DNA from 4 places in the Vescimonas sanitatis genome. Region 2 is predicted to be linked to each of the others. Evidence: a T-box and tRNA genes for the amino acid it is inferred to sense, from the RefSeq annotation. Region 2 holds a T-box; the other regions hold tRNA genes.

Region 1 (7,601 bases), on a different contig from region 2:
GAGGGCCTTTCTTTACACGATACGCCGCCCCCGGCTGAGCCGGGGGCGGCGTGGTTCACTTCTTCAGCTGAAGGGTCTTTTCGTAGGCGGCAATGACGGCGTTCATGGCGGCGGCGCGGAGGCCGCCCTCCTCCAGCGCGCGGACACCGGCAATGGTGGTGCCACCGGGGGAACAGATCTCGTCCTTCATCTGCCCGAAGGGCTTGCCGCTCTCCAGGGCCAGCCGGGCCGCGCCCAGCAGCATCTGGGCCGCAAAGGTATTGGCCTTGTCACGGGGCAGGCCGCAGGTGACGGCACCGTCGGCCAGTCCCTCCATGAACAGGCAGGCAAAGGCACCGCCGCAGCCGGCCACGGCGCTGCCCGCGTCGATCAGGTGCTCCGGCAGAGCCTCCAGCCGCCCGGAGGCGGCCATGTCCGCCAGGAAGGCGTCCAGCTGTGGTTTCGTCAGCAGGGCGTTGGCATCGTACAGCGTCAGCCCCGCCCCCACGGCGCAGGCGGTGTTGGGCATGATACGCAGGATGGGGCAGCCGGGAGCAGCCTGCTCCAGCGCGGCGATGGTGACGCCGGCGGCCATGGACACCAGCACGGGCTTGTCCGTCCGCTGTGCCAGCGTGGGGGCCAACTGGGCCAGCACGCCGGCGATGAGGTTGGGCTTGACGCCCAGGAAGATATAGTCACAGGCAGCGGCGATGTGGGCAGCGGTGTCCGCCCGGGCTCCCAGCTCTGCTGCCAGGGTCTCCGCCTTGGCGGGCGTGCGGTTGTTGAGATACACATCTGAGGGAGAGACTTCCCTGACCAGGGCGCGGGCCAGCGCCCCGCCCATGTTGCCGGTGCCGATAAAGCCATAGGTCATGGTGATACACCTCGTTCCTGATTTTTTGTCCATTATAATGCAGCGCGAGACGGAGTGCAACAAATAAATTCCCGCGGCGGGAGTTTCGCCGCCGCGGTGAGGACGAGGGACCCCTCATCCGGCGCTGCGCGCCACCTGTCTCCCTGCGGGTCGGTCGGTCCGCGGGTCTGACACGCCACCGGCGTGTCATTCAACACCGCGGACCCCCAAGGGGAAGGCGAATGGGGGCGTCCTTCAGGGGTGCCTGTCTTCCCCGCTGATCCTCAGATGAAGGCTTGGGGTAGGTGCAAAAAAGGACCGCCGGAAGGCGGTCCTTTTTGCGGTATCGGTTTACTTAGCGGCCTTGGCGGCTTCACGGCCGGCGCGGAAGGCCTTGAGGTTCAGCTCCTTGACCTTGGCGGGGACCGTCTCGGCCACGACCTGCTCCCAGTCGATCTCGGGGCAGCCCAGGGAGTCACACATGGCACCGAAAAGCACCACGTTCATGCACTTGGGATTGCCCAGCTCAATGGCGATATCGCTGGCGGGGACGGCGATGGTTTTAAAGTTCTTCTGCATGGCCTCGATGCAGCCCTCGGGATACGCCTCGGCACCGGAGGCGATGGTGGTGGACTTGATGGCGTAGTCATTGATGACGGCCACGCCGTTGGGGTTCAGGAACTCCGCATAGCGGACAGCCTCCATTTTCTCCAGCGCCACCATGATATCGGCCTCGCCCTTGCCGAACACGGGGCCGTAGACCTTCTTGCCCCAGCGGACCTGGGTGGACACGGAGCCGCCGCGCTGGGCCATGCCGTGGACTTCGCTCTGCTTGACATCGTAACCGGCCTTCATAAAGCCGTTGGACATGATCTTAGAGATCAGGATGGCGCCCTGACCGCCAACGCCGACCAACAGGCAGCTTTTCACATCGTTCATGTTACTTCTCCTCCTTTTCAATAGCACCAAAGGGGCAGGCCTGGGCACAGACGGTGCAGCCCACGCACTGGGTACGGTCGATGAACGCCTTGCCGTTCTCCATGGAGATGGCGGGGCAGCCCACCTTCAGGCAGCTCTTGCAGCTCTTGCACTTGTCGGCGTTGACGACGCACATACCGGTGTCGTGCTTCACGCGCTTGATAAGCAGGCAGGGACGACGGGTGACGATGGCGGGGTGCTTGCCCTCGTTCAGGGCGGCCACAGCGTCGTCCACGGTCTTCTTCATGGCGGTCAGGTCCTGAGGATCCACGGTGAAGACAGGGGCGAAGCCATAGGCCTCCAGCACCTTCTCCACGCTGATCATGGGGGCGGGCTCGCCCATCAGGGTGAAGCCGGAGCCGGGGTTGTCCTGGTGGCCGGTCATGCCGGTGATGCGGTTATCCAGCACGCAGGGGATCATGCGGCCGTTGTTGTAGATGATCTCGGCCGCGCCGGTCATGCCGGAGTGGAAGAACGTGGAGTCGCCCATGACGCCGAAGACCACCTTATCGGTGACGCCCTCGCGCTGGAAGGACTTGGCCATGCCCATGCCGGCGGAGAAGCCGCCGCCCATGCAGATGCACACGTCCATGCAGTTCAGCGGAGGCGCGAAGCCCAGGGTGTAGCAGCCGATGTCGCCGGTGACCACATAGTTCTTGTTCTTGGACAGGGTGTAGAAGAAGCCGCGGTGGGGGCAGCCGGGACACAGTGCGGGGGGACGCTTGGCGACCTTGACCTCGTCCACGGTCTTGTACGCGGGCTTGATGCCCAGCACGCGCTCGCGCACCAGCTCGGTGTTCAGCTCATACAGCTTGCCGGTCAGTTCCTTGCCGACGCAGTCGATGCCGGCGGCCTTGATCTCGTCCTCCATGAAGGGGTCCAGCTCCTCGATGATGTAGAGCTTCTCCACCTTCTTGGCAAAGTCGCGGATCAGGTCCATGGGCAGCGGATAGGTCAGACCCAGCTTCAGGAAGGACGTACCCTCGGGGAACACCTCCTTGGCGTACTGGTAGCTGATGGAGGCGGTGATGACGCCCACCTTGCCGTCGCCCAGTTCCACCTTGTTCAGGCCGTTCTCCAGGGCGCGGGTACAGCCGTACTCAGCCAGCTTCACCAGGCGCTCCTCCACGATGGGGTGGTTCAGGTAGGCGTTGGCGGGGGCGCAGACGTACTTACGGGTGTTGCGGGCGTAGGTGGGGGCCACGTGCTCCACACGCTCGCCGAACTCCACCAGGCCCTTGCTGTGACAGACGCGGGTGGTGGTGCGGTACAGCACGGGGGTGTCGAACTCCTCGGAGATCTCGCAGGCCAGGCGGACAAAGTCCTTGCACTCCTGGGCGTCGCTGGGCTCCACCATGGCGATCTTGGCGGCGCGGGCGTAGTGGCGGTTGTCCTGCTCATTCTGGGAGGAGTGGCAGGAGGGATCGTCGGCGGTGACGACCACGTAGGCGCCGTTGACGCCCATGTAGCCGGCGGTGAACAGGGGGTCGGCGGCCACGTTCAGGCCCACCATCTTCATGGTGCAGAAGGAACGGGAGCCGGCCACGGACGCGCCGTAGGCCACCTCGGTGGCGACCTTCTCGTTGGGGGCCCACTCACAGTACACGTCCTTGCCGTACTGGGGCAGGTTCTCCAGGATCTCGGTGCTGGGGGTTCCGGGATACGCGGAACAGACCTTGATACCGGCTTCGTAGACGCCGCGGGCGGTGGCCTCGTTACCGGACATCAGATGTTTCATAGCAGTTTCCACCTTTCTTGTCTTTTTCCTCTTATTTCCACTTGCAAATCAAAAACGGTTTATCTATATTCCTGCCGGAATATCAGATCAATACTGGCCGGCCTCCTGCTGGCCGCGGAGGACCCGGAGGGCACCCTCCGCCAGGGAGCGCATCTCCTCCTCGCCGGGCAGGCGGATGATGGGCGCGATCTTGCCCACATAGGCGGTGATGTCGTCGCAGAAGAAGTCCTCATAGGCCATGCCGGCGGTGTAGACGATGGCGTCCACGTCGAAGTGCAGCACGGCGGCCATGGCACCGATGTCCTTGGCCAGCTGGTAGACCAGGGCCTGATAGGCCTCCACGGCCTTGGGGTCGCCCTCCACCACCTTGGCGCAGACCACGCGGAAATCGGTGGTGCCCAGATAGGAGAACATACCGGCGCGGCGGCCGAAGGTACGCTTGACCTCGTCCTTGGTCTTACCGGAGAAGCAGTAGTTGATGAGCTGGTTCACCGGCAGGCCGCCGGCGCGGTCCATGCCCATGGCGCCCTCGTCCTTGACGTTGCAGACATCCACCACGCGGCCGTGCTGATGCGCACCCACGCTGACGCCGCCGCCCAGGTGGCAGACGATGAGGTTCACGTCCTCATACTTTTTGCCCAGCTTCTCGGCGGCCTTGCGGCCCACGGCCTTGTGGTTCAGGGCGTGGAACTGGCACAGACGGCGGAACTCGGTAAAGCCGGTGTAGTGCGCCACCTCGGTCATCTCGTCCACGCAGACCGGGTCCACAAAGAAGGCGGGAATGCCCACCATGTCGCCCAGCTTACGGGCCAGGTAAGCGCCCAGGTTGGAGGGATGCTCGCCGTAGGGCGCGGCCTCTACGTCGGCCATGACCTTGTCGTTGACGGCGTAGGTGCCGGAGGGAATGGCCCGGTACAGACCGCCGCGGCCGCAGACGGCGGCAAAGTCGGACAGCTTATAACCGGCCTCGGTGACGGCCTTGAGAATGGCCTCCTTACGGTAGTCCGCCTGGTCGATGACCCGGGGGAAGCGGTCCAGCTCCTCGGCGGAGTGGTCGATGGTCACTTTGAAGAGCTGTTCCTCGTCCTCGAACACCGCGATCTTGGTGGAGGTTGCGCCGGGGTTGATGATCAACAGCTTCATAGTCTCTCTCCTTTTCTGTCACGCCCGGCGGGCGGTTTTCGTTAAACTTTTCACCGAACCACTCGGTGATTATACTTTATTATGGCACCGCTGATCCGGGATGTCAACGGCGATTTTGGCATTTCCGAAAAGTCGGCGTTTCGCACAAAAAAAGACCGCGAGCGCTGTTGAAAACAACGTTCACGGTCTTTAACTTATTCCTCGTGCCGCAGGGCTGTCCGCTCAGATATCATTTGCCATTTCGCCTATCATTCCCAGCATATCCCTCAAGGCCGTTATCCCCGGTACTGCCAGCACATTGATGAGGATCACCGTAATGATAAGCACAACCAGCCCGCCGATAAGACCCACCAGCGACAGCACGAAGGCTATCGTTCGCTTGTCTCCGGTATAGCCCTCTTTCTTTGCCTTGTCAGTCCATACCAAGCCGAGGATGCCCAGTACAACAGATGCCACGGCAGAGTAGCCGAAAAACCAGAATACCACGGCGGCAATGCCCATTATCAAGCCCGCAACAGCTGTGTTTTCGCCCGGCTCCCGCCCACTCTCCGGCGGCCGCCTCTCTTCACTCTTACCCATCCGCTCCTCCTTTTCTGTGTATGCCTCTACTCACTCCTCGTGCCGCCAGCCCTCCAGCAGCGCGGCGGCCATACGGCGGCCGCGGCGGGGCAGGTCGAAAGCACCTTCGTAGATACGCCACTCCAGCAGCATACCGCGGTGCAGGGCCACCAGGTCCGCCACCAGCTCCTCGCGGTCGCGGTCGTGGTGGATCGTGCCCTCCTGCTTGCAGCCGTCCACCAGCTCACGCAGAACGCGGAAATACACGCGCTTCTCGTTGTCCCGCAGGATGCCCTGCTGGGGATAGCGGATGCCGTGGATAAAGCTGCGGTAGAGGGACGGGTCCTCGGCGCTGATGACCAGGGTCTGACCCACAAAGTCCAGCAGCTTATCGTGCCAGGAGTTGGCCTCGTCGGCCAGGTAACTCGCCTCCAGCACGCTGTACTGGGCGTCCACGCTGCTGGTCACCTGGATGACCAGCTCGTCTTTGCTCTTGAAATAGTGGTAGATGTTGCCCACGGAGCAGCCCACCGCCTGGGCGATCTGCTCCACAGAGACATTCTCAAAGCCCTCCTTGTCGAACAGCTCCAGCGCTACGTTCTGGATACGACTACGCATTTCCAGGGCCTGTTTTTTCCGGGGGGTAAGCTCCTTTTTCATAGAGATATACGCACTCCTTCGGTGAATGGTTTTTTCTATCATAACAAGTTTTGGGCGGCAGGTCAAGGCATGAACGCGCCGGAAAACAATAAGTTTGGAAATTTTGAAAAAAGGGGTTGACAATTCAGCCGGTACATACTATAATCTCACTTGTTCGACGCGCGAGTGGTGGAATTGGCAGACTCGCTAGATTCAGGTTCTAGTGCTCATTACGGGCGTGCGGGTTCAAGTCCCGCCTCGCGCACCAAAAGAAAAGAGACATCCTTTCGGATGTCTCTTTTCTTTTGGTGCGGCGATTTTGCTGCGCGAAAACCAAGGCCGCCAGCGGCGGCCCTTGACATGGCACCCACTCCGGGACAAAAAAGGAGACGGCAAAGGCCGTCTCCTTTTTTGCTTGTAAACAGTCAACCGATAAATCCGCCCATATCCGGTACACCGTTATCCGGCGGACCGTCCATAGCATCATCGTGGTCGCCGTCCGGCATATTGAAGTCGTCGTCCGCCTCGTCGCCAAAAAAGCCGTTCCATCCGCCCTGCATCATAAAGGCGTCCTCCACCACGATCTCGTCGTGGCCCTCGATCAGCTCACGCTGGTAGTTCAGCACGGAGCCGGTAACGGTGGTCACGTTGCCGTCGCTGTCCGCCATGTTGACGGTGTAGGTGGGGGCGGTGTGCATGGTGCAGACGGCGGTGGGGGCGTTATCCGCCGCCACCAGGGCCGTGTAGACGCGGCTGCCGCGGACGTCCAGGGCGCAGTTCTCCGATGCCAGCATTCCGCTGTCAGCACAGACCGATACGCTGGTCAGGCCGGAGCAGGAGAAGAAGTCCTTGTTGGGCAGGTCCTCGTGGATGGCGCTCATGACCTTGCGGAACACAGCGGAGCAGGGGTTGCCGCTGGCCACGATGCGCTGGTTGTGCTCGTAGCCCGCCCAGACGGCGCAGCTGTAATAGGGCGTGTAGCCCACGAAGTAACGGTCCTTGTTGCTGTTGGTAGAACCGGTCTTGCCGGCGATGTGCATACCGCTGAACTGTGCCTCGTAGCCGGTACCGTTCAGGGCGGCCTCCTGCAGCAGATGGTTGATGATAGCCGCCGTGGTGTTCTTCATGGCCACGGTGGACTGGGCCTCGTTCTCCAGCACCACGTTGCCGTTGGCGTCCTCCACACGGATGAAGGTACGGGGCTTGGTGTACACGCCCTCGTTGACGAAGGTCGCGAAGGCCGCGGACATCTCCTCGGTGGTGACGCCCTTCTCAAAGCCGCCCAGAGCCATGTTGCCCACCTGCTGGGAGTCGGTGTAGGTCAGGTTCTCGAAGCCCAGCTTGTCCACCAGGAAGTCGTAGGAATTGCTGACGCCGTAGGCCAGGTTCGTCCGCACGGCACAGGTATTCAGGGACTGGGCGATGGCGGTGTGCAGCGCCGTCAGGCCCTGATAGCGCCAGTTGGCGTTGCGGGGCCAGACCTCGCCGTTGAGCAGCATGGGATAGTCGTCGATGACCGACGCGCCGTTGATGGTGCCGTCGTCCAGTGCCGGGGCGTAGGTGGACACAGGCTTGATGGCAGAACCGCACTGCCGGGCGTTCACAGCCCAGTTCCAGCCGCGGTCCACCACCTTTTCACCGGCACCGCCGATCATAGCCACCACATAACCGTTGGTGGGATCCACGATGGTCAGGGCGATCTGCAGCTGATCC
Region 2 (7,601 bases):
TGACAGCGCGTTGGTGCTGGAGGGCAAGCCCGCCGTGGTGCTGGTCATCGGCGTCAACGGCGTGGGCAAGACCACATCCATCGGCAAGCTGGCCAAGCAGCTGAAGGACCAGGGCAAAAAGGTCCTGCTGTGCGCCGGCGATACGTTCCGTGCGGCGGCCGCCGACCAGCTGGAGATCTGGGCGGGCCGCGCCGGTGTGGATATCGTGCGGCAGCATGAGGGCGCGGATCCCGGCGCGGTACTGTTTGATGCTTTGCAGGCGGCCAAGGCACGGAGCGTGGACGTGGTGCTGTGCGACACCGCCGGACGGCTGCACAACAAACAGAACCTGATGAACGAGCTGGCCAAGCTGCGGAAGATCATCGACCGGGAGTGCCCCAATTCCAGCTGCGAGACGCTGCTGGTGCTGGACGCCACCACCGGGCAGAACGGACTGATCCAGGCACGGACCTTCAAGGAGACGGCAGGGTTGACGGGTATTATCCTGACGAAGCTGGATGGTACCGCCAAGGGCGGCATCGTCATCGCCATCGCCCAGGAGCTGGGTGTGCCGGTAAAGTTCGTGGGTGTGGGCGAGGGCATCGACGACCTGAAGCCCTTTGACCCGACCGCCTTCGTGCAGGACATGATATAAGGAGGGCACACCATGACGAGAGCAGACGGACGGGCATTTGACCAGCTGCGCCCGGTGGAGATGACACCCGGCTTTACGAAATTCGCCGAGGGCAGCGTGCTGATCCGCTGCGGCGAGACGGTGGTGCTGTGCAACGCCTCGGTGGAGGAGAAGACGCCGCCCCATGTGGCGGAGGGCTGCGGCTGGGTGACGGCGGAGTATTCCATGCTGCCCCGGGCCAACCGGGAGCGCAGCCGCCGGGATGTGGACAAGCTGAAGCTGTCCGGCCGCAGTGCGGAGATACAGCGGCTCATCGGCCGCAGCCTGCGTGCGGCGGTGGATATGGCAGCCCTGGGGCCCCGGACCATCACCGTGGACTGCGACGTATTGCAGGGCGACGGCGGGACGCGGACGGCATCCGTGACCGGCGGGTTCGCGGCGCTGGCGCTGGCCTGCAAAAAGCTGGTGACCGACGGCGTGATCGAGAGACTGCCGCTGCTGCACTATGTCACCGGTGTGTCGGCGGGCATTGTGGATGACACACCCCTGCTGGATCTGCAGTACAGCGAGGACAGCCGGGCGCAGGTGGACCTGAACTGCATGATGACGGAGCAGGGACAGCTGATCGAGATACAGGGCACAGGTGAGGGCCGGCCCTTTACCGTGGCCGAGCAGCAGGCACTGGTGGCGCTGTGCGCCAAGGGGTGCGGCGAGCTGCTGGCGAAGCAGAAGGAGATACTGGGAGAGATACTATGAGATTTGTACTGGCATCCCACAACAAGGGAAAGCTGGCCGAGATGCAGGCCATTCTGGGCGAGCTGGGCGTGGAGGTGGTCATGCCCTCCGACGTGGGCGTGGACGTCGACGTGGAGGAGACGGGGACCACCTTCGCGGAGAACGCAGCGCTGAAGGCCAACGCCATCATGGCGGCCAGCGGCCTGCCGGCTATCGCGGATGACTCGGGACTGTGCGTGGACTGGCTTCAGGGCGCGCCGGGGGTGTATTCCGCCCGGTACGGCGGGCTGGACAGCGACCCGGAGCGCTGCCGGCTGCTGCTGAGCAATATGCGCGGCGCCACGAACCGGGCGGCGCATTTCCACACGGCCATCGTCTGCGCCTTCCCCAACGGGGACACGCTGACGGCGGAGGGGGACTGCGCCGGGACCATTGCCTTTGCGCCTATGGGCGACGGCGGGTTCGGGTACGATCCTGTGTTCTTCGTGCCGTCCCTGCGAAAGACCTTCGCCCAGCTGACGGCGGAGGAGAAGAACGCCATTTCCCACCGGGGCAGTGCCCTGCGGGCCTTTGCCGCGGAACTGAAAACGTATTTGGAGAAGCAATGATATGGAACTGACAAGCAAGCAACGCGCACAGCTGCGGTCCCTGGCCACCAATCTGGACACCATCGTCCATGTGGGCAAGGACGGCATCGGCGACAATCTGATCAAGCAGGTCAACGACGCGCTGGAGGCCCGGGAGCTCATCAAGGGCCGGGTGCTGGAGAACTCGCTGCTGACCGCCCGTGAGGCGGCGGAGGAACTGGCGGTGGCTGCCCGCTGCGAGGTGGTGCAGGTCATCGGCAGCAAGTTCGTGCTCTACCGGATGCAGCACGACAAGAGCAAGCGGAAGATCGAATTGGTCAAGGCGAAGAGAAGCGTATGAACATCGGTATTTACGGCGGCACCTTTGATCCGCCCCATATCGGCCATGTGACGGCGGCCAAGGCCGCCATGGAGGTCCTGGGGCTGGACAAGCTGGTGCTGGTCCCGGACGCGCAGCCGCCCCACAAGGTGCTGCCGGAGGGCGGCGCCGCGCCGCGGCAGCGGTACGACATGGCGGTGCTGGCCACAGCGGCGCTGGGGAAGCGGGCGGAGGTCAGTGACATGGAGCTGCGCCGCAGCGGCGTCAGCTATACCGCGGACACGCTGGCGGCGCTGCGGGAGCAGTATCCGGATGACACGCTGTATTTGCTGATGGGGTCGGATATGTTTCTGAGCCTGCACAACTGGCGCAGGCCGGAGGCGATCATGGCCATGGCCCACATCGCGCCCTTCAGCCGGGAGGCGGAGGATGAGTCCGCCGCCTTTGCCGCGCAGAGCGTGCGCCTGGAACGGGAGTTCGGCGCGCAGGTGACCGTGGTGCCCAATCCGCAGGTGGTGGAGCTTTCCTCCACCGAGGTCCGCACCGCGCTGGCACAGGGCGGGGGAGAGGACCTGCTGCCGCCGCCGGTGTGGGGCTATATCCAGCGGGAGCGTCTGTACGGTACCCATACGGACCTGACGCACCTGACCCCGGAGAAGCTGCTGCCCATCGCGCTGAGTTATCTTAAGCCCAAGCGTATGCCCCATGTGCTGGGCACGGAACAGGAGGCGGTGCGCCTGGCGGAGCGTTACGGCGCGGACGTGACAAAGGCGCGCATCGCCGCGCTGCTGCACGACTGCACCAAGAAGCTGGATATGGACGAGCAGCTGGCGCTGTGCAGACACTATGGCATCCCGCTGGATGAGCTGGAGCAGAAGGCGCTGAAGCTGCTGCACAGTAAGACCGGCGCGGCCATCGCACGGGATGTGTTTGCCGTGGACGACGATGTGTATAACGCGATCATGTACCACACCACCGGTAAGCCGGATATGACGCTGCTGGAGAAGATCATCTATCTGGCGGATTATATCGAGCCCACCCGGGACTTTCCAGGGGTGGAGGCGCTGCGAAGGACGGTATACGAGGATCTGGACCGGGGCCTGCTCATGGGTCTGACCATGACCATTGATGAGATGGAGGAGATGGGTAACCCCGTCCACCACATGACCCGCGACGCGCGGGACTATCTGATGAAAAGAGGGATATCATGAAAACACCGAAAGAACTGGCGCTGCTGGCCGCCCGTGCCCTGTCCGATAAGAAGGGCAAGGAGATCCGCGTGATGGAGATCGCCGAGCTAACCACGCTGGCGGACTATTTCGTTCTGGCCACCGGTGCCAGCAATACCCAGATCAACGCACTGGTGGACAATGTGGAAAAGGTACTGGCAGAGGAGGCCGGTGAGCAGCCCCTGCACCGGGAGGGCTATCGCGGCGGCACGTGGGTCCTGCTGGACTACGGCTGCATCGCCATCCATGTGTTCAATCAAGAGGCTCGGGCCTTCTACGGTCTGGAACGTCTGTGGCAGGACGGCAAGAGCGTGGACATCAGCGGCATTGTGGAGGAGCACGACTGAGTTTCCGCGCTGAGTGGCGCGTACAGGTGTTTTTCCCGGAAAACGGGGTTGACATTCGGCAAAAATGCGCTAAAATAGACTTCGATATTGTCAGAAGCGATGAAGGGAAAAAGACGGAGATCATCCACCCGAAGAGAGCCGGCGTATGGTGCGAGCCGGCGGGGACGCTCTGTTGTACTGGTCCCGGAGCTTTCCGCCTGAACAGGGCGGGACGGGTACGCGCCGTTACAGCGTCGTCTCTCGTAAGAAAGACACGGAGCGCCGCGGAGCGATCTGCGACGGAAGCAGGGTGGTAACACGTCTATAACGTCCCTGGCTGCGTAAAGCAGCCGGGGATTTTTATTTGCGGAAAACAAAATTCACATACAAGGAGAAGCGAGCATGAATTACGATTTTGCGGCCATTGAGAAGAAATGGCAAGCTAACTGGGAGAAGACAAAGCCCTATGCCGCCATTACCGGCGACAAACGACCCAAGTTCTACGGGCTCATCGAGTTTCCTTATCCCTCCGGCCAGGGCCTGCACGTGGGGCATCCCCGCCCCTTTACGGCTATGGATATCGTCACCCGCAAAAAGCGGATGCAGGGCTATAATGTATTGTTCCCCATCGGCTTCGATGCTTTCGGTCTGCCCACGGAGAACTATGCCATCAAGAACCACATCCATCCTGCCATCGTCACGAAGAACAACATCGAGAATTTCACCAAGCAGCTGAAGATGCTGGGATACGGCTTTGACTGGGACCGCTGCGTGGACACCACCGACCCCAAGTACTACAGGTGGACCCAGTGGATATTCCTGCAGATGTTCAAGCACGGCTTGGCCTACAAGTCCACCATGCCCGTCAACTGGTGCACAAGCTGCAAGTGCGTGCTGGCTAACGAGGAAGTGGTCAACGGCGTGTGCGAGCGCTGCGGCAGCGAGGTCATCCGCAAGGAGAAGAGCCAGTGGATGCTGAAGATCACCGAGTATGCCCAGCGGCTGATCGACGATCTGGATGATGTGGACTATATTGAGCGCGTGAAGATCCAGCAACGCAACTGGATCGGCCGTTCCACCGGCGCAGAGATCACCTTCGACACCAATGTGGGCGACCAGGTGACGGTCTATACCACTCGTGCCGACACCCTGTTCGGCACCACGTATATGGTCATCTCTCCCGAGCACCCGCTGCTGAAGAAGTGGCAGCCCCTCATTAAGAACTGGGATGCTGTGGCGGCCTATCAGGAGGAAGCGGCCCATAAGTCCGACTTTGAGCGCGGCGAGCTGAACAAGGAAAAAACCGGCGTGCGGCTGGAGGGTATCGAGGTCATGAACCCGGTGACCCACAAGCCCCTGCCCATGTTCGTCTCCGACTATGTCCTCATGGGCTACGGCACCGGCATCGTCATGGGCGTGCCCGGCCACGACCAGCGCGACTGGGAGTTCGCCAAGAAGTTCGGCCTCCCCATCATCGAGGTGGTGGCCGGCGGCGACGTGACCAAGGAGGCCTTTGTCGCCAAGGACGACAGCGCTGTCATGGTCAACTCCGGCTTCCTGAACGGCCTGACCGTCAAGGAGGCCATCCCCGCCATGAAGAAATACGTGGTGGAGCAGGGCTTCGGCAAGGAGAAGGTCAACTACAAGCTGCGCGACTGGGTGTTCTCCCGCCAGCGCTACTGGGGCGAGCCTATCCCCCTGGTGAACTGCGAGAAGTGCGGCTGGGTGGCCCTGCCGGAGGAGCAGCTGCCCCTGGTGCTGCCCCAGGTGGAGAGCTATGAGCCCACCGACGACGGCGAGAGCCCCCTCAGCAAGATGACCGACTGGGTCAACACCACCTGCCCCTGCTGCGGCGGCCCGGCCAAGCGCGAGACGGACACCATGCCCCAGTGGGCCGGCTCCAGCTGGTACTTCCTGCGGTATATGGATCCCCACAACGACAAGGCACTGGCCAGCAAGGAGGCGTTGGACTACTGGTCCCCCGTGGACTGGTACAACGGCGGCATGGAGCACACCACGCTGCACCTGCTGTACTCCCGCTTCTGGCATAAGTTCCTGTACGACATCGGCGTGGTGCCCACCAAGGAGCCCTACGCCAAGCGCACCAGCCACGGCATGATCCTGGGCGAGGGTGGCGAGAAGATGTCCAAGTCCCGCGGCAACGTGGTCAACCCCAACGACATCGTAGCCCAGTACGGCGCGGACACCATGCGCCTGCACATCATGTTCATCGGCGACTTCGAGAAGGCCGTCAGCTGGAGCAACGAGGCTGTCAAGGGCAGCAAGCGCTTCCTGGACCGCTGCTTCAATCTGCAGGATATCGCCACCGCTGAGGAGTCCATCTCCGCCAAGAACGAGTCCATCGTCCACAAGACTATCAAGAAGGTCAGCCAGGATATCGACGAGCTGAAGATGAACACCGCTATCGCCGCCATGATGACCATGGTCAACGAGTTCTACGCCAATGGCTGCTCCAAGGGCGACGTGGAGATGCTCTGCCTGCTGCTCAGCCCCTTTGCCCCCCACATGGTGGAGGAGATGTGGGAGAACATGGGCTTTGCCGCCAAGTACGGCAAGATGGCCATGCAGATGGATTGGCCCGAGCACGACGAGGCCAAGACTGTGGACAGCCACGTGGAGATGGCCGTGCAGGTCAACGGCAAGCTGAAGGGTACCGTCACCGTCCCCGTGGACAGCGACGAGGCTGCTGTGGTGGCCGCCGCTATGGAGAGCGACAAGGTGAAAAAGGCCACGGAGGGCATGAGTGTTGTCAAGACCATTTTGGTCAGGAACAAGCTGGTGAACCTGATCGTGAAGCCCGCGAAATAAAGCGTTGTATCCCCCGGTGCAGCCGGGGGATACTTTTTCTGGAGGGCGGACCGCCGGGACGCACACTTTTTTGCCGTTTTTGTAAAAAAACGACTTGACAAGCTGTGTTATCCCCGGTATAATACACCCGTTAGTCATGTAAATGGCTCTTAAAGAGCACCCAGGATCGAGCCGGGTGTATCGGAGGGAGGGAAACATAAATGTCCGAAGTCCATGTTAAGGAAGGCGAGTCCCTGGACAGCGCTCTGAAGCGTTTTAAGAGAAGCTGCGCCAAGGCGGGCGTCCTGGCCGAGGTGCGCCGCAGAGAGTGCTACGAAAGCCCCAGCGTTAAGCGCCGCAAGAAGTCCGAGGCTGCGCGCAAGAACCGCAACAAGCGTTACTATTAAGTGACAAAGAAGCCTGAGAACATAGGTTCTCAGGCTTCTCTTTTATCTATCCTGTCAGGTCCCGCAGTATGTCGGCGCACTCCGGCAGGGTCAGCAGACCCCGGTGTATGCCCAGGCGCTCTCCCAGAGCGATTTTTCTATGCAGGGTGTCACCGTCGTCCAGCAGGACGAACCGTGTCTCGCCGCCCCGGCGGTACGTGAAATACCGGGCGCCCAGCTCCCGGGAAAAGAATATCTGGCGGCCTGTTTGCAGGGCGGCTAGCTGTTCATCTGTCAGCGGTATGCCCTCACCAGTGGGACAGGGGAGAGGGAAGTCCATCCGCAGGCGCTGGAGGTCCAGCACGATACGGTCCGGCCCGAAGGCACGGCAGCAGGCGGACAACCGGTTTTCGATATCCCCGCCGGACAGGGCGGTGCATACCAGTACCCGCGCGCCGGGAGCCGTGTGGGCGCATTTCTCGTGGACCCACAGGGCGATGCCGGACCGGTGCAGGGGCTGGGCCAGCGCCTCCGTCAGTTCTGCGGCGGGGAAGGGGACGATCACTGTGCCGTATCTCCGGCGGCGGCACTCCTGCAC
Region 3 (7,601 bases), on a different contig from region 2:
GATACCCGCGGCGCGGGCCTTGGAGGCGATGTGCCCCAGCGTCTTATCCGTCTCGCCCTTGGCGATGTAAATTTTATCGATGGCCGTCTCCGTCCGCAGGGCCTCGATGACCGCGTTGCGGCCCTCGATGATGCCGTCCGCCTCGGCGTCGGGCAGCGGCCGTCTGTTCTCGGTGTCCTTTATCTCTCTCATGGGGCATACCTCGCGATCCATATAATTGTCACCAGTATACCACATCCTTTCGTCAATATAAAGGCACATTCATAGAAATTTTACAGGAAAACCCTCTGCCTTTGCCTTGAGACTTTCGGGCAGGTGTGGTATACTGATTAGAAATTATATTCCCCTCACAAGTCAAACGGAGGATAAATATATGGCCAATAACAACAGCAGCAACAATAACAACCGCGGCGGCAAGAACGGCAAAAACGGCGGTTTCCGCGGCGTTCTCACGCTGATCGCGTGGGCACTGGTGCTGACGGTGGCGTTCCAGTATTTCAACGCCTACAACAACAACGCCGCCAATAAGAGCACCAGTCACGAGATCAAATACAGCGACATGATCTCCATGATCGAAAAGGATCAGGTGAAGGAGATCCTGTTCAAGGACAGCACCATCTACGTCACCCCCGTGGACGGCTACGTCTTCACCGAGGAGGTCACTTCCGGCAGCAAGACGGAGACAAAAACCTACACCCAGTCCAAGGACTCCGGCCTGACGCTGTACACCGTGTACCTCTCCAACGCCGACCTGCTCCCCCTGCTGGAGGAGCACAATGTGGCCTATACCGGCTTCTATGAGGCCGAGATGAGCCCCTTCCTGATGATCATGATCCAGTATATTCTGCCCACCATCTTCATCGTGGGCGCGTTCATGCTGGTCATGCGTCTGATGAGCAAATCCGGAGGCGGCGGCTTCGGCGGCATCGGCAGTGTGGGCAAGGCCAATGCCAAGGTCTACATGGAGAAGTCCACCGGCGTCACTTTCAAGGATGTGGCCGGTCAGGACGAGGCCAAGGAGTCGCTGGAGGAGATCATCGACTTCCTTCACAATCCCGGCAAATACACCGCCATCGGTGCCAAGCTGCCTAAGGGCGCGCTGCTGGTGGGTTCCCCCGGCACCGGCAAGACCCTGCTGGCCAAGGCTGTGGCCGGCGAGGCCGGCGTCCCCTTCTTCTCCATCTCTGGTTCCGACTTCGTGGAGATGTTCGTTGGCGTGGGCGCCAGCCGCGTCCGCGACCTGTTCAAGGAGGCCGCCAAGGTCGCTCCCTGCATTATCTTCATCGATGAGATCGACACCATCGGCAAATCCCGCGATGGCAGCCGCTTTGGCGGCAACGATGAGCGCGAGCAGACGCTGAACCAGCTGCTGGCCGAGCTGGACGGCTTTGACCCCAGCAAGGGCGTCATCGTGCTGGGCGCCACCAACCGCCCCGAGGTACTGGACAAGGCGCTGCTGCGCCCCGGCCGCTTCGACCGGCGCATCACCGTGGACCGGCCCAACCTGGCCGGCCGTCTGGCCACCTTGCAGGTACACACCCGCAATATCCGCCTGGCCGAGGACGTGAACCTGGAAAAGATCGCCCAGGCCACCGCCGGCTGCGTGGGCGCCGACCTGGCCAATCTGGTGAACGAGGCCGCCCTGCGTGCCGTGCGCAAGGGCCGCCGGGCCGTAAATCAGGACGATCTGCTGGTGTCCTTTGAGCTGGTCATCGCCGGCAGCGAGAAAAAGGGCACCGTCATCACCGAGGCGGAAAAGCGCATTATCGCTTACCACGAGGTGGGCCACGCGCTGGTGGCGGCCAAGCAGAAGAATGCCCAGCCCGTCAGCAAGATCACCATCGTCCCCCACACCCAGGGTGCGCTGGGCTACACCCTGCACCTGCCGGAGGAGGAAAAGTTCCTCATGTCCCGCGAGGACATTCTGACCGAGATCCGTACCCTGCTGGCCGGACGCTCCAGTGAGGAGGTGGTGTGCAACACCATGACCTCCGGCGCCGCCAACGACATCGAGCGCGCCACGGAGATGGCCCGGAACCTGGTGGCACGCTTCGGTATGTGCGACGAGTTCGACATGATGGCCCTGGGCAGCGTCCAGAGCCAGTATCTGGACGGCGGCTACTCCATGACCTGCGCCCAGGAGACCTACGCCGCAGCCGACCGCGAGACCATCAAGATCCTGCGCCAGTGCCACGAGGAGGCCAAGCAGATCCTTCGGGAAAACCGGGAGCTGCTGGATAAGATCGCCGCCTATCTGCTGAAGAAGGAGACGATCACCGGCCAGGAGATGATGGCCATCATCGAGGGCCGTGACCCGGAGACCGTGGACAACTACGGCGCCAGCAAGAGCAGCCAGCCCGCCTTCCGGCCCAGCGTACCGGAGACCATCGAGGCCCCCGCCAGACACATCAACATCGTGTCCGAGCCCATCCCCATGCCGAACTACGATGAGAAGCCGGAGGATAAGGACCCGGAAGGCACCCCCGCCGAAGACAAACCGGCGGAGCACGCGGACGGCGACCCCGAATAAATGCACAGCAGCCCTGCGGCAGCGCCGCAGGGCTGTTTTCTTTTTCAGTTTTCCGGCAGGTCCCGCACCCGTTCGCACAGCAGCGGCAGCGCCTTTTCAAACTCCACGCCGTACCACCCGGCCTGCGGGTCCCGCGCCGTGGCGTCGATACAGGCCAGCACAAATTCCACCGCCAGCGAAGCCGCCTGCTCCAGCGTCATGCCCCGCATGAGCCCGCCGGTGACAACGGCGGCAAAAATATCCCCCGTGCCGTGGAAGGAGGCCGGGTTCCGCGGGCCGAGACAGGTAAAATATGTCTCCGCGCCGCTGTCATAGCCCATAGCGCCCAGCTTATCCGGCGCAAAGGACACCCCGGTGAGGATCACCTTCTTCGCCCCCAGCGCGGCCACCCCCCGCAGCAGCTCACGGGCAAAGCCCTCGTCCACCTCCTCCCGGTAAAGTGTACCGGTCAGCAGACAGGCCTCCGTGATATTGGGCAGCGCCACGTCCGCCCGAGCCGTCAGGCGGGCCATCGCCGCCGGGAAAGCGCCGTCAAACCCGCTGTACAGCTTCCCGTGGTCCGCCATGGCCGGGTCCACGATCAGCAGCGTATCCGGGCTCTTCACCGCGTCGAAAAAATCCATCACCTGCTGCACCTGGGGCGCGGAGGCGATGTAACCGGTATAGAGCGCGTCAAAATGCACCTGCTGGGACCGCCAGTGATCGGCGATGGCCGGCAGCTGGTCGCTGAGATCCCGGCTGACAAAGCCCGGGAATGCCGTGTGGGCGCTGAGCACCGCCGTGGGCACGATGGCGCACTCCACCCCCATGGCGGAGATCACCGGCAGCGCCACCGTCAGCGAGCACCGCCCCAGACAGGAAATGTCCTGTATGGACGCTATTCGTTTCATAGAGCCGCCTCCTGTTCATCATACCAAAAAGGGAGAGGCACATGAATATGTGTCTTTCCCTTTTTGGTGCGGGCGGCGGGACTCGAACCCGCACGCCTGTTGGCAATGGAACCTAAATCCATCGAGTCTACCAATTCCACCACGCCCGCATATCCACGCCGTATTGTAGCACACTTCACGTCGGCGTGCAAGGAATGTTTTGCCTTTCCCCTCCACCCTATGCTATACTGTCATCAACAGTACACGAAAGGATGGTGCCCCATGAGCGAAAATGCCCTCGCCTTGGCGCGTCAGCACGCGCCCTGCTACATTTACTCCCGCGAGATCCTTACCGCACAGGCAGAGACTCTCCACAGGACCTTCCCCGGCTTTGATATTCTGTTCTCCGTGAAGGCCAACCCCTTCCCACCGGTAATACGGCACCTTGCGGCGCTTGGCATCGGCGCGGATGCGGCCAGTGCGGGTGAGGTCTGCCTGGCCGCGGAATGCGGGATCGCGCAGGAGGATATCTACTTCTCCGCCGCCGGAAAAAGTGATCGTGCACTGGCCGCCGCGTGGGATAACTGCCATCTGATCGCCGATTCTATCGGCGAGGTGCGGCGAATCGCCGCTATGGCCGCTGCCCGCGGCGAGACAAAGACCATCGGCCTGCGCGTGAACCCCGCTTTCAGTATGGACGGCAGTACGGGCGGAACGTCCAAGTTCGGCATCGACGAGTCCGATCTCCCGGCACTGAAAATCCTGCTGCAAACGCTGCCGGTAGCCGTCTGCGGCCTCCATATTCACCTGCGCTCCCAGAACCTCTCCGCGGACACTCTCGCCCGCTACTACAAAAATTGCTTCGCGCTGGCCCTCCGCGTCCGCGATATTCTGGACTGTGCCATCGAGTATATCAACTTCGGCGGCGGAGTAGGCATCGTTTACGACCCGGCGTGCCAACCGCCGCTGAACATGAGCACCTTGAAGCAATGTGCACAGGCCGTAGCAGAGGAAAACGCCCGTACCCTCCGCGCACGGCTGCTGGTGGAGTCCGGGCGGTTTCTGACAGCACAGGCGGGAACGTACTATCTGCCTGTGGTAGACAAAAAGACGTCCCACGGCACCACCTATGTCATCGTAGAAAACTGTCTCAACGGCTTCCAGAAGCCCTCTCTTGCCGCCATGCTGCGTAACGCCGCCGGAGAAGGCCCCCTTGCGCCTCAGGAACCTCTGTTTACCGGCGAGACCTCCTTCCCCATCACCGCCCTGCCTGCGGAGGATACCGGCATCACCGAGACCGTAGACATCGTAGGAAACCTCTGCTGCGCCGCGGACGTGCTGGCTAAGAACTTCACCGGTCCGGCGCTGGCGGTGGGAGATCTTGTGGCCGTGGGGAACACCGGGGCCTACGCCAGAACACTGTCGCCGCTGCTGTTTTCCTCCCACGACGTCCCTGCGGAATTCTTGATCTGAAAAACAGGGCAGCCCGTTGGGCTGCCCTGTTTTCTTATTTCTCCCGTCTGATGGGCCGGATATACTTGAAGTACTGCCCCGGCACAAAATAGAAATACGTCTTGACGCCCTGTTCACTTTTGACCATACCGATCTCTCCCAATCCAAAGATATAGCGATCGAAGGGATGGATGCGGGTGCGGAGCACTACGGGGCGGGGCCGGCGGCGGTAAACACCGGGGGTAACGCCGTAGAGCGCCTTGAAGGCGCGGGTAAAGGCCTCCTGCCCGGAAAAGCCGTAGTCCAGCGCGATGTCCAGCAAAGGCCGGTCGGTATCGCGCACTTCCTTCAGGGCAAAGGCCAGGCGCCGCTGGTGCAGGTAGGTACGCAGGGACATACCCGCGATCTCGCGGAATTTATGGGTGGCGTGGTACTCAGAATAGTGCAGACGTGCCGCCAGCGCCCGCAGTGTCAACGCCTGATCGTCCCGGCGCATAATGGCGTCGTCCATCTCATTGACGACGGTCTGGATCATCTGCTGCCATTCGTACATAGGCTTGCTCCCTTCTCTCGCTGTGAACAGAATACACCCTTTCCGCCCCAAATGTTTGATATGAGTTGCTGTTAAAACAGGGACGGCTCCCGCCGTCCCTGTCCGCTTATTCCACTTCAGCAGCCTCCGCCGGCTCCTCCTGCCCCTGCTTGGGCAGCTGCTCGGGCCACTTGGCCCAGGTCTGGCGGATATAGGGGATCATCTGATCCCGGGGCATATCCAGTGCCGCGGCCAGCTCGCCGTAGAGCTGGTCCTCAGCCCGCTTGAGATAGCGCTCATCCATCTGGCTGACCTTCTTACCATGGCGCAGGGCCCACGCCCGCTTGCGGCAGATACCGTGGATCATGGCGGCCAGCTCGGCGCAGTCACAGCGGAGCACCAGCTGGTGGTAGAAATCCTTGGCAGCACGCATACCGCGCTCGGCGGGCTTCTGCTCCGGCAGGGCCGGCAGCGCAGCGATCAGCTCCAGCGCACAGTCTCGGCTGATGATGGGGCGCATGAGGACAGTGGTGTCCACAGGAGTCATAACGGTGCCGCCGCGGTACAGGGGAGAGAGATGATAGTAGACCTTGTCGCCGCCGTCATAGGCCAGACCGGATGGCCCTATGGACTCCACCCGGCAGACGCCCTCGCCGCCGTATACCACCAGATCACCCGCTGCAAACATCACACACGCTCCTTATCCGCAACATACATACACATATATACACAAAAAGGCACATGGCACACGACCATGCGTTCCCCTTTTGCTCACCATTACCTGACATCAGTATAACATATTCTGACGAAAAATGTAAGCACAAATTTTACCGTGACTGTCGATTTTCCCGGAAAGTTGTGATACAATGCAGGAAAACTTTTGCGAGGTGCAGCCATGAAAAAACCTGTCATCCATCCCTCCGCCTTTGTGGCGGACAACGCCACCGTCCGGGGCAGCGTGACCCTGGGCGCCAACAGCAGCGTGTTCTTCGGCGCGGTGCTGCGGGGCGACCGGGCGCCGATCACCATCGGTGCGGGCACGAATATCCAGGATAACTGTGTGGTGCACGTGGACTACGACCATCCGGTGACGGTGGGCGAAAACGTAACGGTGGGCCACGGGGCCATTCTCCATGGGTGCACCGTGGGTGACAACACCCTCATCGGCATGGGCGCCATCGTGCTGAACGGCGCGAAGGTCGGCAGCAACTGCCTGATCGGCGCGGGGGCGCTGGTACCGCAGAACGTGGAGATACCGGACGGGTCTTTGGCCTTCGGCTCCCCCGCCAAGATCAAAGGCCAGCTGGACGAAGCAGCCATTGCCGAGCTGCGGCAGGCGGCGCTGGACTACCAGAAGGAGGCCATGGCATACAAGGCCGAGCAGGAACAATAAAAATATGCGCTCCGACCAAGAGCCGGTGCGCATGGATGAAAAGCGGCCCCCGGCACAGCCGGGGGCCGCTGACCGTTTAGACGACGGCAAAGAACTTGATGATAAACAGCAGGGAAATAATGTAGGTCAGGACAGACACATCCTTGGCACGGCCGGAGAACACCTTGATCACGGTGTAGGAAATCATGGCAATACCGATTCCGTGGCCGATGGAGCCGGAGATGGGCATGGCCAGCAGCATCAGGAACACGGGGACCACCTGGTCCAGATCGTCGAAATCCACGTTCTTCAGGCCCTGGAGCATCAGGATGCCCACGTAGATCAGGGCGGAGGAGGTAGCGGCAGCGGGAATGACGGCCGCCACGGGCGCGATGAACATACAGGCCAGGAACATGAACGCGGCGGTCAGGCTGGTCAGGCCGGTGCGGCCGCCGGCCTCCACGCCGGAGGCGGACTCCACGAAGGTGGTAACGGTGGAGGTGCCGCAGCAGGCGCCGGCCACGGTGCCCACGGCATCGGACAGCAGGGCCTCCTTCATGTTGGGCATATTGCCGTCCTTGTCGGTCATGCCGGCGCGGGAGGCCGTACCCACCAGGGTGCCGATGGTGTCGAACATATCGATCATGCAGAAGGTGATGATCAGGCTGATCGCTGTGAACCAGCCGATATTAAAGAAGTCGGTGAAGTCAAATTTGAACAGCGTGGTCTCCACCATGTCGTGGAAAGGCGGCAGGAAGGACGCGCCCTCCAGCGAGGCAAAGGGGTTGGTACCCAGGAAGATAAAGCAACCGGCCCAGTAGATCACGGAGGCTACCAGCATACCCA
Region 4 (7,601 bases), on a different contig from region 2:
TGCTGCCGCTGAGTGCCAGATTCACCAGCCCCAGATCCTGGCGGAACACCAGAATATCCGTGGCGGCCATACCCTGCTCGTCCACACCGGTGATGTACAGCGCCGGCGTGTCGGCATCCAGCCGATCGCTGACCAGGCTGCCCCGGTTCACCGAGGCCATGGTGCTGGACAGCACGCAGCGGTAGGCCACGCCCATCTGCTCATCCTGCCAGCCGTAGAACTCCGCCACCGGCTGGCTGTCCGCGTCGGTGCGAAGCACCAGCAGGCTGGGGATACCGTCACCATTCAGATCCTGTATGGTAAAGCGCGTGTAGCCGCTGGACATCAGCGCCACTGGCTCCCGCGCCACGGTGTACACCGCCACGGTCTGCACCTCGGCGCTGATACGCCAGCCCACGATCAGCTCACGCCGGCCGTCGCCGTTCAGGTCCTGATAGTACACGCTGTCGATGGCGGTGCCGCTGCTCTCGATGGTGCAGTAGCGGGCATAGCTGTCGCCCTCGATCTTAAATACAAATATTTTCAGCGGCTTTTCGTCGCTGCTCATGCGGAAAAAGGCCAGGGCCTCCTGCTGTCCGTCGCCGTCCAGGTCAGCCATCTGCACCGACTGGATATTCCGCCCGCCGGTAGGCGAGGCGTACTCATAGCCCTGTGTGATCAGTGCCTCCAGCTCCTGTGTCAGGCCGGTGTACTCCTCCGCCATTCGCGGCAGGGTAAACAGTTCCTCCACCGAATCGTCAGAGAAACCGCAGCCGGTCAATGCCGCTGCCAGCAGCGCCAGCAGCCCGACCAGGCAGATATACCGTTTAAAACGCCGCATACAGCAGCACCTCCCTCCGGGTCATACTCTTACTTAAATATCATACCACATCTTGCACCGCTTTGGTAGAGGGAAAATCGTAAATAAACAGCAAATTAATGCCGGACGCAGAGAGCACCCCTTTCGGGGTGCTCTCTGTATTCCCCTGCCGGTGCAGGGTGGAAGACATCAGCCGTGGGAGGGATATCCTCTTAGGCATCGCGGCGGCCACGCCTCCCGCACAGCTTTACCGCGCCGGCCAGCGACAGGGCGGCGACCTCAGCGTATACGGCAATTCCCGCGTCAAAGGTCGTGGGGCTGACCGTCCTTTTCACAGGTGCAGGGGGCTCGCTGTAGTAATAGGCGGCCGCCGTGTAGGACACGGAGGGCTTGGGGAACTCCAGAGCCTCACCCTGCCCACCGACTGTGGCTACCGGTGTCAAGATCGCGCTCTCATTGGTATAAAGCGCCTTTGACACGTCTACGAGTGTGGTGGTGTCATCCACATAACCGTCCCCATTCAGATCCATCACACCGTGGGTGCCGGCGGCGGGCGTACCGGCGAGCTTTACAGTGTAGGAAAGCTTGACCGGGGCAAAGTTGGAGACCGGTTCGTTGATTTCCCATGTGAAGCTGTCGGCGGCACCGTCGTACTCTATCTTGAAGCGGTAATTACTCTCATTCCGGTCGCCGCCGAAGTAGGTCACATTTCCATCCTGCTTATATTGCAGTTCTTGCCCGCCAACGGTGAGACAAAACGTGCCGGGAACGAGATCGAAACTCTTGCCGACAGTATCCGCCACAGCGGAACCCTTATCAACAGCGTAGAGGACTTTATGTTGGATTGAGTCAAAAGCGACTGCTCTCCCTCCCGCCAGTCTGTTCATAAAGGCGGTACCCCACTGCCGTGTTTCCCTTGCCAACACGGCATGGCACTGATAGCCACTCTCCTGCATCGCTTTGTAGGTACTCTCTGTCAGATGCAGGGCTTTCTCCACATTTGAAACGTTTTCCTTTTTCTGCAGCAGTTTGCTATTTTCGGTCGGAGTCTGCCCAGTATATTGATAGTCCCAATCCTCGTTGTCATTGTCTGTCTCCATTCTTCCGGCAATATCGCTCATCCAGTCATTGATGCAGCCCTTGGGAATAAACGTTCCTGCCTCTTCGTCACTGTACCCGTACTGCACGTTCAACTCACTTAGCGTACCGCACTGGTTAACACCATTCGAGATTAGGCTGCCATCAAAGCTGCGCGTATACGGGGTAGTATGATCATCCCCCTTGCAGAACTGATAGGTAACGCCGTCACTGACAAATATCAGATGCTTGCGGTGCGGCTCGACCGCCGTATCGCCATCGAGCATTTTCTTGCCCGCAAGAAGTCCCGCATGCGTATTGCTGCCGCTGGATATAGTTTCCCTTATCGCAGCCTCAATGGTAGTATAGTTTTCCTTTGTAAGCTCCGTAAGCGGGAACGCAACATTTGCCTCCCGATTGAAAATAACAACGCCGACCTTGACCATCACACCGCGTTCCCTCACCTCTTTCTTCAGGTCGGCAAGAAGCTCTAACGCCTTATCCTCCTCATTTTCTCCTCCTTTTCCATTGTACAGACCTCTTTGTTTCAATTGTGCATTGAAACAAAGAGCAGTGGTACCACTGCTGGTTCGTGTATCTATTATATATTTTTATAGCGAAATATCAAGCAGTTATTGATATATTGGTAATTTTTGCAAAATTCGTATATACCCTTCTATCAGCGGCAAAAAAAGAGACATCCTCACGGATGTCTCTTTTTTGGTGCCGGTGACCGGACTCGAACCGGTACGCTGTCGCCAGCGGTGGATTTTGAGTCCACTACGTCTACCAATTCCATCACACCGGCAGATATTACCCGCACATTATACCGTAAATGGCCGGCGATTGCAAGACAAATTTACCCGCCGAAAGCACTGACGCCCAACAGGCTCAAGCCACCCATGATGGCACCGGCCAGCAGGACGCCGGCGGCGCAGGCGAAGGTGCTTTTTTTGAAGTCCATATCGAGCAGGCTGGCGGCAAGAGTGCCCGTCCAGGCGCCGGTGCCCGGCAGGGGAATGCCCACAAACAGCAGCAGCGCCCAGTACAGTCCGCGGCCGGCTTTGGCCTGGAGCTTACGCCCGGCTTTCTCCCCTTTTTCCAGGCAAAAGGTGAAAAATTTTCCGATATACCTCTTATCTCTCCCCCATACAAGCACTTTTCGTGCAAAAAAATAAATGATGGGAACCGGCAGCATATTGCCCGCGATGGCGATCAGATACGTCAGCCACAGGGGCAGACCGAAGGCCACGCCGTAGGGGATCGCGCCCCGCAGCTCGATCAACGGCACCATGGAGACGAAAAAAACGATGACACAATGCTTAAACATATACGTTCCTTCACTTTACTTCATTGTATACCTTATTGTATCCTTACTGTGCTTTTTTTGTAACTGTCATTATACCCGAAGGTGCTCTCTTTGACAAGAACCACAAGGGCTGTTTAAGAAAAACCTAAAATTTCTACCGGCTTTTTTACAGTTTCAGTCGACAAATCCCCCCTGTACCTGTTATACTACCTATAAGAAGATTTTATCATGGGAGGGAATGGGCCATGAGCGTTGCAGACGTCATATCGCTGCTGGGCGGTATCGCACTGTTTTTGTTCGGTATGTCCCTGATGGGCGAGGGCCTGAAAAAGGTCGCCGGCAGCCGCCTGGAGCTGGTGCTCTATAAGCTGAGCAGCACACCGCTGAAGGGCGTGCTGCTGGGCACCGGCGTCACCGCCGTGATCCAGTCCTCCTCCGCCACCTCTGTGATGGTGGTGGGCTTCGTCAACTCCGGCATGATGAAGGTCAAGCAGGCCATCGGCGTGATCATGGGCGCCATACTGGGCACCAGCGTCACCGGGTGGATCCTGTGCCTGTCTTCCCTGGAGGGCGGCAGCGGCGTGGTGCAGCTGCTGAGCACCGAGGTGCTCACCGGCATCGTGGCCGTGGTCGGCATCATCCTGCGGATGTTCACCGGCAAGACCAGCAACCGCTATGTGGGCGAGATCCTGCTGGGCTTCGCGGTGCTGATGTACGGTATGTCCGCCATGTCCGGCGCGGTGTCCCCCCTGCGGGAGAGCGAGGCCTTTATCCGCATCCTGACCAGCTTCTCCAACCCCATTTTAGGTATTCTGGTGGGTCTGGCGTTCACCAGCGTTTTGCAGAGCGCCTCCGCCGCGGTGGGTATTTTGCAGGCGCTGGCCATTACCGGCGCTGTCACCTTTGAGGTGGCTCTGCCCATCGTCATGGGCATCGCCATCGGCGCGGCGGTGCCTGTGCTGCTGTCCGCCCTGGGCGCCAACCTCAACGGCAAGCGCACCGCCTTTATCTATCTGCTGATCGACGTGCTGGGCGTGCTGATCTGGGCGCTGCTGTTCTACGGCGCCAACGCCATTATCCACTTCACCTTTTTGGACGCGGTCATGTCCTCTGTGTCCATCGCACTGATGAACACCCTGTTCCGCCTGGCCACCGTGATCGTGCTGCTGCCCTGCATTGGGCTGATGGAGCACATGGTGGAGCTGCTGTTCCCCGACGACGGCTCCGCCGCCGAGGAGCAGGAGATGGACCGGCTGGAGGAGCGCTTTTTGCAGCACCCGGCGCTGTCCATCGAGCAGAGCCGGCTGGTGACCAACTCCATGGCCGAACGGGCCGAGGGCAACCTGCTGATGGCCGTTGGCCTGCGGAACCGCTGGTCCGACAAGGATTTCCGCATGGTGGGTGAAACGGAGTCCGTTATCGACCGCTACGAGGACAAGCTGGGCACCTATCTGATGAAGATCACCAGCAAGTCCCTGTCTCAATCCCAGAGCGAGGAGGTCAGCAAATACCTGCACACCATCTCCGACTTTGAGCGTATCTCCGACCACGCACTGAACATTTCGGAGGCCGCCAAGGAGATACACGACAAGGATCTGCAATTCTCCCCTGAGGCCTGTCATGAGCTGGACGTGATAGAGTCCGCCGTCCGGGAGATACTATCCATCGCCGTGGGCGCCTTTGTGGAAAACGATCCCCAGCGGGCCGCCCGGGTGGAGCCGCTGGAGGAGATCATCGACGGCCTGTGCGACGAGATGAAGTCCCACCACGTGGACCGATTGCAGTCCGGCAGCTGCACGCTGAACCAGGGGTTCGTGTTCAACGACCTGCTGACCAACTACGAGCGCGTGGCGGACCACTGCTCCAACATCGCCGTGGCCATTATCGAGCTGGAGTCCGACTCCTTCGACACCCACGAGTATCTGAACAGTGTCCGGGCCATGAAGTCCAGTTCCTTCGCGCGGTACTATGAGGAGTACAAGCAGGAATATCATCTGTGAAAAACAGCCCTTCGGCGGTGGCCGGAGGGCTGTTTTTTTGTGTGCCGGGATGGGGAGTTTCGCGCCCCCTGGCGCGAGTAGCTTTCTTTCATCGTTGAAAGAAAGCTACCAAAGAAAGCCGCTTGAAACTACGTTTCAAGACTTCCTTGGCGCGGGAATGTGCAGGTGTTGCGCCTGCGGGCGCAAGCCTCCGGCGGCCACATTTCTTTCTGCGAAGAAAGAAATGTGGGAAAGAAAGTCGCTTAGACCTACGGTCTAAGGACCCCTTGGCGCGCTGTGGGTCATGCAGATTTGGCGGTATGCACTCGCGCATGAAGTGCGGTGGGTAACATTGTCGGTTCAGGGGACTGCTTGTACCTCTTGCGCCGCTGCCGCTGACGCTGTGCGAGGGTAGGGGTTGGTGCGCTGGTCGAGTGGCGATTATCAAATCGCGCCAAAGCCGCCCGGAGGGCGGCTTTGGTTGGTGGCGGCTGATGCCGCCGGGGTATGGGGGACGCCGCCTACGGGCGGGACGGGGAGTTTTACGCCGCTGCGCGGCTACACCTCATCCGTCACGGCTTCGCCGTGCCACCTTCCCCTCGAGGGGAAGGCTTTTTTCAACCGGGGGCGCTTCTTTTGGCTTTGTTTATCTCTTTTTGTTTGTTTATCTCTTTTTGGTGGCGCAGGTCAGGCCCGTCAGAGACAGGAGCGACAGGGCGGCGTAGAGGGCTACGCCGGGGTCGGCGGTCTTGGGGGCCTCGATGGGCTGCTCCGCGGGCGGGGCGTAGTAGTAGCCGCCGGTTTGGGGTTTTTCCTCCCACTTGGCCAGCAGATGCAGGGGACGCGTCACCGGCGTACTGAAGTTCCATGCGGCAGAGCCATCCGTTCCCGCTTCGTACCAATATTGGAAAACAAGATTTGGTTTGGTCGGGTCAGCGGGCTTTTCTGCCGGGGAGCCCAGCTTCGTCTCTCTCACCGTAATGTCATTGTCACTGCCCTGGTCCAAGTCAAATTTCACCGGGTACATGGCCGTAGTACTGCCATTACCCTCAAATGTGATCGTCTCGTCAAAAATGGTATAGCCCTCTTGGGAAGGTTCATGCGTAATAACACAGTTACCGACCCCACTCACGCAGACATTCCCCTTTACCGTGCCGCCGTGGGCTTTCATCGTCCCCGGGTCCATATAGATCGCACTGCTCTCCACAGAGCCAGCTGTGCAGTTCCGGATGGTACCGCCGGTCATTTCAAACCATGCACCGCCGACCAGGCAAACACCACCGCCGGTATAGGAAGCTTTGCAATCGCTGATCTCACCGCCGTTCATAGTGAATGTGCTCGATCCGGTATGTACCACAACGCCGCCACCCCAAACAGCGGTGCAGTTGGTGATCTTGGCCGTACCGGACATGGTAAAGCTCCCCTTAAATACAAACACACCGCCGCCCCGGCCGTGGTCGGTCGCACAGCCGGTGATGGTGCCGCCGGTCATCACAAGGTGTCCTTCTGATGAATTGTCTCCTATGTATACGCCGCCGCCATCCTCGGCATTACCGCCGGTGATGGTGCCGGACTTCGCCGCGCTGCTGTCCGTGATGGTCAGGGTCGCACGGTCACTCACCTCGAGCACACTGCCGGTGCCTCTCATCCTCAATACACAGCCGTTCAGGTCGAGGGTCAGGTTTTTTGCAATTTGCAGCGTGGCAGCAATCTCCGTATCAGAGCTCAATGTAATCGTATCGCCAGCGTTTGCCTTGTCTATCCTCCCCTGCAAGGTCAGTTCCGTCGCGCCGGCGGTGCACACCAGGGGATTTGTTACATCCCCCGATGTAACAAAAGCTGCCCATATGGGCAGCGCGCATACCAATACCAGGGTCATCAGGATGGGGAGCAGTCGTCTCTTCATGGCGGTTCCTCCTTCTATGGCTCACATATTTCTCTCCCGGGCCTGTGTGCCGCAAAATTTCTTGTTGGGAAAGTTTTTTTGCGTGCAGGCTCTGTTGTACGACCATCTTACCAGAAAGTGTCGCGAAAGGCAACGGGAATATCCAGATGTTGGCATAAAAAATCTGTGTGGGAGGTATAAGGGGAAGTTATGGGCCTTGGCGGGGGACGAAAAAAGACCGGCGGGGCCGGTCTTTTGTGTTCAGGCGTGGTATTGGGGTTCGTTGCCCTGGTAGATATCCTGCATCTCCCGGTCGATCTCGCTGATGGCGTCGGAGCACAGGCGCAGGCGGGCGGCATCCTGCTGGGTGAATTTGCGGTCGGATTTATACCGCAGCTCGTGCTCCAGACTGGCCCACATATCCATGGCGATGGTGCGGAGCTGGATCTCCACCGGCAGGACCATGGTGCCCTCGCTGATGACGATGGGCACGTTGACGATCAGGTGCAGGCTGCGGTAGCCGGTGTCCTTGGGCTCCTTGATATAGTCCAC

What was found. A T-box is a leader RNA that pairs with one kind of tRNA and senses whether it is charged. The one in region 2 lies ahead of leuS (leucine--tRNA ligase), so its partner is inferred to be a tRNA-Leu.
Region 1: it encodes a tRNA-Leu, which carries the amino acid that the T-box ahead of leuS (leucine--tRNA ligase) is inferred to sense. The anticodon was not compared.
Region 3: it encodes a tRNA-Leu, which carries the amino acid that the T-box ahead of leuS (leucine--tRNA ligase) is inferred to sense. The anticodon was not compared.
Region 4: it encodes a tRNA-Leu, which carries the amino acid that the T-box ahead of leuS (leucine--tRNA ligase) is inferred to sense. The anticodon was not compared.

What each region holds. Positions count from the first base shown of each region.
Region 1 is NZ_JBMGPW010000007.1:40,285-47,885, forward strand. It holds gene proC (pyrroline-5-carboxylate reductase) at 56-853, opposite strand; gene ACOMDU_RS09360 (indolepyruvate oxidoreductase subunit beta) at 1,184-1,771, opposite strand; gene iorA (indolepyruvate ferredoxin oxidoreductase subunit alpha) at 1,773-3,548, opposite strand; gene buk (butyrate kinase) at 3,636-4,691, opposite strand; gene ACOMDU_RS09375 (hypothetical protein) at 4,914-5,270, opposite strand; gene ACOMDU_RS09380 (TetR/AcrR family transcriptional regulator) at 5,301-5,909, opposite strand; tRNA gene ACOMDU_RS09385 (tRNA-Leu) at 6,069-6,156, shown strand; gene ACOMDU_RS09390 (transglycosylase domain-containing protein) at 6,314-7,601, opposite strand, start outside.
Region 2 is NZ_JBMGPW010000001.1:132,248-139,848, forward strand. It holds gene ftsY (signal recognition particle-docking protein FtsY) at 1-634, shown strand, start outside; gene rph (ribonuclease PH) at 647-1,369, shown strand; gene ACOMDU_RS00745 (XTP/dITP diphosphatase) at 1,366-1,956, shown strand; gene yhbY (ribosome assembly RNA-binding protein YhbY) at 1,958-2,275, shown strand; gene nadD (nicotinate (nicotinamide) nucleotide adenylyltransferase) at 2,272-3,465, shown strand; gene rsfS (ribosome silencing factor) at 3,462-3,830, shown strand; T-box leader at 3,921-4,147, shown strand; gene leuS (leucine--tRNA ligase) at 4,212-6,638, shown strand; gene rpsU (30S ribosomal protein S21) at 6,839-7,024, shown strand; gene ACOMDU_RS00775 (glycoside hydrolase family 18 protein) at 7,071-7,601, opposite strand, start outside.
Region 3 is NZ_JBMGPW010000002.1:70,270-77,870, reverse strand. It holds gene rlmB (23S rRNA (guanosine(2251)-2'-O)-methyltransferase RlmB) at 1-192, opposite strand, end outside; gene ftsH (ATP-dependent zinc metalloprotease FtsH) at 374-2,530, shown strand; gene ACOMDU_RS03260 (pyridoxamine kinase) at 2,575-3,420, opposite strand; tRNA gene ACOMDU_RS03255 (tRNA-Leu) at 3,485-3,569, opposite strand; gene ACOMDU_RS03250 (type III PLP-dependent enzyme domain-containing protein) at 3,682-4,872, shown strand; gene ACOMDU_RS03245 (helix-turn-helix transcriptional regulator) at 4,907-5,404, opposite strand; gene ACOMDU_RS03240 (CarD family transcriptional regulator) at 5,511-6,071, opposite strand; gene ACOMDU_RS03235 (gamma carbonic anhydrase family protein) at 6,279-6,776, shown strand; gene ACOMDU_RS03230 (NCS2 family permease) at 6,853-7,601, opposite strand, start outside.
Region 4 is NZ_JBMGPW010000006.1:105,079-112,679, reverse strand. It holds gene ACOMDU_RS08645 (VCBS repeat-containing protein) at 1-820, opposite strand, end outside; gene ACOMDU_RS08640 (vWA domain-containing protein) at 1,012-2,427, opposite strand; tRNA gene ACOMDU_RS08635 (tRNA-Leu) at 2,598-2,684, opposite strand; gene ACOMDU_RS08630 (COG2426 family protein) at 2,736-3,206, opposite strand; gene ACOMDU_RS08625 (Na/Pi cotransporter family protein) at 3,431-5,185, shown strand; gene ACOMDU_RS08620 (InlB B-repeat-containing protein) at 5,829-7,070, opposite strand; gene ACOMDU_RS08615 (GTP pyrophosphokinase) at 7,311-7,601, opposite strand, start outside.